DNA from 2 places in the Pseudoalteromonas sp. T1lg24 genome. Region 1 is predicted to be linked to the other one. Evidence: riboswitches for the same ligand, from Rfam matches in the RefSeq annotation. Region 1 holds a riboswitch; the other holds the start of a gene.

Region 1 (3,421 bases):
CTGTTAAACAGCCACCAGCGCTTGTTGAAGTTTTGCTTAAAGGTGATTTAACAGGCTTCGAGCAAACGGCTGTGAATCGCTTGCACCACGTTATCTGATTCAGTTTGCTCAACTAAGAAACACAGGTTGTGCTTACTTGCGCCATGGCAAATTAAACGAATATTAAAATCACTGAGTACACCCATTAGGTTAATTTCACCATGGCGTAATTGAATCTCAGAGCCGATTAATGCCACCAAGGTTAAATTATTCTCAACCGTTACATGACAAAACTCGCTTAACTCATCAAGACAAGCTTGATCAAGCTCCGGGCGTGATGCATTTGGCGCATTATCAAGCGTTAACGCAACACTAATTTCAGAGGTAGTAACTAAATCTACTGAAATATTGTATTTCGCTAAAATAGTGAAAACACGTGCTAAAAAGCCACTAGCAAGTAGCATTTCTGGGCTTTTTACCGTTAATAATATTTGGTTTTTACGCTGGGTTACCGCGCGAATGCCCGCTTGTTCTGATTTTTCTTTCTCAATCCATGTGCCGCCTTGCTCTGGCGCTTTACTTGAACCAACAAACACACTAATGCCACTGCGACTTGCTGGTAAAATTGTGGCTGGGTGCAATACTTTGGCACCAAAGGTTGCCATTTCTGCCGCTTCATCAAAGCTCAGCTTTGCAATCGGTGCTGCTTTTGCACATAAACGAGGATCTGTACTAAAAATACCCACTACGTCTGTCCAAATGTAAACCGCTTTTGCGTCAACCGCTTCAGCCAATAATGCTGCACTGTAATCAGAGCCACCACGGCCAAGCGTAGTTGTATCACCTTGGCTATTTGCACCAATAAAACCTTGGGTAACTACAATGTTTTCGCTTAATAACGGCAATAAGTTTGCTTGTGCTAATTCACGAGTGCGTTCAACATTCGGTTCTGCTTTACCAAAATGTGAATTGGTCGCTAGCACTTCGCGTACGTCAAAGCGCAGCGATTGTGCGCCTAAGCTGCGTAAAACTTGGGTAAATAAATACGATGATAAACGCTCACCAAAACTTAATAGCTCGTCGCTTGCTTTGTCATCAAATTCGTTTTGTAATGCAAAGGTTTTAAACGCTTCAAGTGTTGCTAAAAAACCTTCGGTAATGTCGTCATCTAATGTGAGTTTTTCAGTAATTTTGTGCTGAATAGCTACCACGGCGTCAATATGTTCTTGGCGCGTAGCGTCCGTCAAATCGTCATTTGCAAGGCTTACTAAATGATTGGTAACACCAGAGCTTGCACTTACGGCAACTAAACGGGTGCTTGGGTTTGATATAACAATTTCGGCGCAGCGCACCATAGCGTCATATTCTGCGACACTGGTACCACCAAATTTTGCTACATTAATACTCGAATTAGACACGGTCTCTCCTTTAAATCTTAATAAGGAGAACTTGGCAAGGAACGTGATTGATTACATCAGGATAGTCTCTGCCAGAAGCTCTCCACCTGTTACAGGTGACAGTCCCGAAGATTCAACTTCTAGAACCGAAGCAAGCTGGCCACAAATCCAGATCACTCCTCGGCAGTTAACCCCCTGATAGACCGTCGTCGGGAATGTGCCCTCGAATCTACTACCTGGTTAATGCACCTCTTCTGTGTTTGAATACTTAATAAGCACACAAACAAAAGCCTTCTAAAAAGAAGGCTCTTGAAATTTACCGTTTAGCCGTCTAGCTGTCAATCACTAATTAAGAAATAAACAACCAACTAAATACGATGATGAATAACCAATGGTGTAGGCAATCATCAAATACATAAACATACGTAGGTAACTTACAAAGGTAAGCTCCTTAATTTTGCTCATCGCAATAATACCCGCAGCTGAACCGATAATCAGCATTGAACCGCCTACACCGGTTGCATAGGTAAAGGTTAACCACTGACGTGTATCCATTACGATATCTGCTTTTAAAAGTGCTGCGGTAAGCGGTACGTTATCAACCGCTGCTGACAAAATACCCATAAAGTAGTTTGCATATTCAGGTGCAAGCACTTCATAAAGGTGGGTAAATTGATTCAACACACCAATCTCTTTCATCGCACCTACAAGTAGTAACACACCTACAAAGAATAATAAGGTGTCGTACTCAATTTCACGCACGTAATCGATGATCTTTTTATTCACGTCTTTTTTGCGCATTAAGAATTGCGCAACTAAGAACATTAGCGATAAACCAAATAAGAAGGTTAATAATGGCGGAATGTGATACCACACACTAAACATCAGCGTCGCTACGATGGTCGAAACAAAAATACAGGCAATGGTGATATCGGTTTTTTCAATACGGCGTAGCTCTACTTTTTCAAAAGTAATGGTGCCTTTCATGCCCATACTTAGCATCGCCGCTAAAATAAATACCGATAACGCTGCAGGAGCCACAAGCAACAACAAGTTAGCAATGGTGACTTTATCAGCAAGGAAAATCATTAAAGTAGTTACATCACCAGTGATAAGCGATACCCCACCTGAGTTCACTGCAAATACAATAAGCGTGGCATACTTAATGAGTTTTTTGGCATCAAGCTTTAACGACATCACAACCGCCAGCGATATCAGCGTTGCGGTGATGTTGTCAGAAATCGACGAGAAGAAAAATGCAAACGCACCGATTAAATACATCAAATTGCGTTCGCTCATTTCATTAGGCAATACCCTATGCACCAAGCTTTGAATAAACCCTTTGGAGTTTAAATATGCAACAAAGGTCATCGCTGCCATCAAAAACAACCACAAGGTCGCAATTTCTAAAATATTATGATCGAGTTCTTTTTGAACAGATTCTGGACTTTGCCCATGTAAAGGGGAAATAAAGAGAATAATCCAGCACAAAGTTCCAAAAAATAGCGTTGTTTTGGCTTTGTTTACATGGATAATATCCTCTATAACAATCAGCACGAATGCGATTATTATCAGCGCGAGAATAACACCTGACACCATCTTGTTATTTTAACCTGTAGAGTTGAGTTAAAAATTTGAACGAACACCCAACCTGCGGTCGATAAGAAGCCTGTTGAGCGGCGCGAAGTGTAGCACTGAAGATTACCTAAAACCACTACGGTTTTAGTCTAATTACACATTTTTTTTATAAAAAATTTACTTTTTGGATAGATATCAAGTTAACGTGGATAAATATGATCCCACCTAAAAGAATTCTAGCAACCTTGGTAGAGAACTGGTCACTGATTGAAGCCCTAATTAAACGCTTTGATTTTGGCGATTTTAGCTTCCAAGATGCCCAAAGCTTGTTAAAAAAGTTAGAACCAAAACTCTCTTCCGAGGCGGTATTTAAGCAAATTAACAAGTTGATCCAGCTAGAGATCATCATACCTTTAGCTAAATCGTCGCAGCTCGAAATTAACCGTGCTATTGCCGATTTCTCGCAG
Region 2 (3,421 bases), on a different contig from region 1:
TAAATGCATCATCTTCAATTACTACAGGGCTTGCGCCAACAGGCTCTAATACACCGCCAATTTGCACTGCAGCACTTAAATGTACGTTTTTACCAATTTGAGCGCATGAGCCTACTAATGCATGGCTATCAACCATAGTGCCGGTATCGATGTAAGCGCCAATATTCACATAGGCTGGTGGCATAATCACTGTGCCGCTTGCAACATAGGCACCTGGGCGAACACTCGTACCACCTGGCACCATGCGTACACCTTCTTGTGCAGAAAAGCCGCGTACAGCAAGGTTATCTTTATCTACAAAACCACCTGGAAACTCAGTGTTAGTACCATTTTTGAAAACATCTAAAATGCCTTTTTTAACTTCAACGTTCGCGTGCCAGTTACCATTTTCATCTTGGTTTGCTGCGCGTAAGGTGCCGTTTTCTAGGTTTTTTAATAGTTCTTGCCAGTTCATAGTACTTCTCTCTTAATTCCAAGATAAAATTGTTTGATTAGCAGCGAGAATTGCTGCAGGTGATTCCAGCTCATGATGGGTAAGCGGTGGACGTAAATTAGGGGTGTTGAGCTTGCCTTGTTGGTGCATTAGCACTTTTACCGGCACAGGGTTAGCTACTTCAAATAAGCTATTTACCGCGTCGCTCCAAGTAGTAAACAGGTTTGGTGTGCCTAAAAGCGATCTGCGAACAAACTCTGCGGTTTGTTTAGGCCATGCGTTAGCAGCAACCGATACTAAACCTTTTGCGCCAGCTTGGGCAAAATATGGCATTAAGGCATCATCGCCACTGTAAATAGCTACATTAGGATTGCTGCTTCTAAATACTTCAAATTTACTAATGTCACCACTGGCCTCTTTTAAAGCCCATAAATTAGTGTGATGACTTAATGCGGATAACAGTTCAGGTGCAAGTGCCACGGCGCTGCGTCCTGGCACGTTATACAACATGCAAGGAAGTTCTGTGGCACTGAGTAAAGCATCAAACCACTGAATTTGGCCTTTAATGCCGGGTTTAGCGTAAAGTGGTGAGCCTAGTAATAGTGCGTCAATCGGTTGTTGGTTACAGAACTCTAACCATTCAAGTTGTTGCGGTAAGTTAACCCCGCCTACGGCAACCATCAAGGGTACAGTCGGCGATAAGTCACAGACAAAACGCACGATTTGCTGCTGCTCTGCGATGGTTAATGCTAAACCTTCACCTGTGCTGCCGAGTAATAAAATGCCATTGTTGGCATCTTGTTGATCTGCTACTAATTGCGCAAGATTGTCATAGTCAACTTCACCCGTCTCAGTGAAGGGGGTGACTAATGCAGTCCACAGCGGGTACTGCGTCAAATTAAATTGTGATTTCATCTCTAGCGAACTTAATATGTGTTCGAAGAAGGGATAAGAGAAAGGCTTAGTCCAGCTTCGAACAACTAAAAATTCGAAGAGCAATGGACTTAAAAAATAGATAAGGCGAATGGCCTTATTTTTCTAAGACCAGAAGCTCTCCACCAAACATATTTACTTAATACAAGTAATTGGTGACAGTCGCCGGGATTCAGCCCAAGCGCCCGAGATAAGTTATCAGCAAAAAAGCTTATCTCTCGGCGTTAATTCCCCTCATTCAGTGTCTTTGGAGTTTGCTCCCCTCAACTGAACTACCTGAATAACGCACCTCTTCCAGCCCTAAGCTAGCCGCTATTTTAAATAGCCACTAACGTAAAATAGGGTGATTGAGCGGCAATTGAAACATTTTGGACGTCTAAATGTCAATAAAATTTATTTTAGAGCACTGCAATCGCATGATGTTTAATGATATAACTAGCGGCTATTGCCGTTGAAATTAAGTAAAAATCGTTAGTTGTGAGAAAGTTAGTATTTCTGTTGTGCGTTTTTATAACCTTGCCATGCGATGCATCGGTGAAAAAAGCCTATGAGGAATCGTTTGCGTCCTCGGTAGTATTAAGTGACTCTGACGTAGTGCGCTTTGGCTTTGGTAACTTTGACCCGGTTAATATTTTAGAGCAACTCGGTGATGATGCGGGCGATAAAAGTGTTGATTTAAGAACTCAGCTACAAGTATTTGCACTGCCTTATACCTACACGTTAGACGAAGATTCACGCATAAACACGCACTTTTCTTATATTTCACAATCGCAAGAAATATTGCTGGATGATGTGACCATTCCCGACGATAGCCATGATCAAATCTTCACCGCTTATGCCGATTATGAAACAGCGCTGTATCGTTACGATAATTGGTTGTTAGAAGGCTCAATTGGTGCGCATGTGATGCACTACGACAATATTCATGACTACAACAGCCCTGAAAGCCGCGCGGCTAAAGCAGAAGTGGAAGGTATTTATTTTAATACAACTGCAAACTCAGTGTTAACCGATATGGGGTTAACTCTCAGTCGCAGAAAAGCCAGTCGTTGGGGTCATTGGTTAGTTAAGTCGAGCTATAACCACTTCTTTGGTAAAGGGTTTGGTGGTGATGATGCAACACGTGATTCAACCCCATCAGGTTGGTATTTTGCGAATAGCGTTAGGGCAACCATTAAGCTCGACCAAAAATTAAAACATACAGAGTCAATCTATCTTAAATTTCAGCGTGTTGATTTGGGTGGAGACGCACGTAGCGCCTTTAGCACAGGCCATTATTATGAGTACGGTGGCGGCTTATTAATTGACACTCGGCCGTGGACATCTTGGTTTGATAATATCGGCATTGGCTTGCATTACAACGAGGGTAGTGTACTTAGTGGCGGCAGTATTGTAATCTACTTCAATGAAGAGTAACTCCAACTCACTGTAATTGTTATTATTCTAGTGCGCTAAAAGCCATACTAACTAGGCCCAAATTATCGATGTGACATAGCACTATCAGATAAATTCCGCCTTATTAGTATGTCATTTTCTCAGCGCAATATTTGAACATAGACGTAAAGAGTTGGTGAACGCCACGAATATAAAAGGACTTAGATAATGATTCTATTACCGCTTATAACGCTGTCTGCAAGTGCCTTGAGTGCAGCTGATACATCTGATTTAGCAAACAAAACCGAACAGCTTCACTTAAATACCATTGTCAATGCTGAGGCAATTGAACGTGTGCCGCCTAAATATCCAATTAATGCTGCGCGTAACGGTAAAGAAGGTTGGGTGCAACTAAGTTTTGTAGTCGAACCAGACGGTTCAACATCTAATATTATTGTTGAAGACTCCTCTAATGAGGCATTTGAAAAGTATGCACTGCGCTCAATCAAAAAGTGGAAATACTCACCAGCCACTAAAGATGGTAAGCCAATTCAGCAATGTCGAAATCAAGTACAGTTGGACTTTAAATTAAGCAACATCCCCAAAGGTGCGTCAAAGTGGTTCTTTAGGCAATACCGTTTAGCAAATAGTTATCTTGAAGAAAATAAACTAGAAGATGCA

Evidence for each region. Region 1 has a riboswitch for lysine ahead of lysC (lysine-sensitive aspartokinase 3). Riboswitches for the same ligand answer to the same signal wherever they lie in the genome.
Region 2: it holds a riboswitch for lysine, as region 1 does, so the genes downstream of both, dapA (4-hydroxy-tetrahydrodipicolinate synthase) here and lysC (lysine-sensitive aspartokinase 3) in region 1, are expected to answer to the same signal.

What each region holds. Positions count from the first base shown of each region.
Region 1 is NZ_PQCB01000016.1:106,196-109,616, reverse strand. Features, by position in the region: gene C2M30_RS07835 (4'-phosphopantetheinyl transferase family protein) at 1-98, shown strand, start outside; gene lysC (lysine-sensitive aspartokinase 3) at 48-1,334, opposite strand; lysine riboswitch at 1,465-1,638, opposite strand; gene nhaD (sodium:proton antiporter NhaD) at 1,722-2,975, opposite strand; gene C2M30_RS07820 (hypothetical protein) at 3,170-3,421, shown strand, end outside.
Region 2 is NZ_PQCB01000034.1:380,185-383,605, forward strand. Features, by position in the region: gene C2M30_RS21240 (2,3,4,5-tetrahydropyridine-2,6-dicarboxylate N-succinyltransferase) at 1-454, opposite strand, end outside; gene dapA (4-hydroxy-tetrahydrodipicolinate synthase) at 467-1,348, opposite strand; lysine riboswitch at 1,474-1,668, opposite strand; gene C2M30_RS21250 (Solitary outer membrane autotransporter beta-barrel domain) at 1,844-2,782, shown strand; gene C2M30_RS21255 (energy transducer TonB) at 2,969-3,421, shown strand, end outside.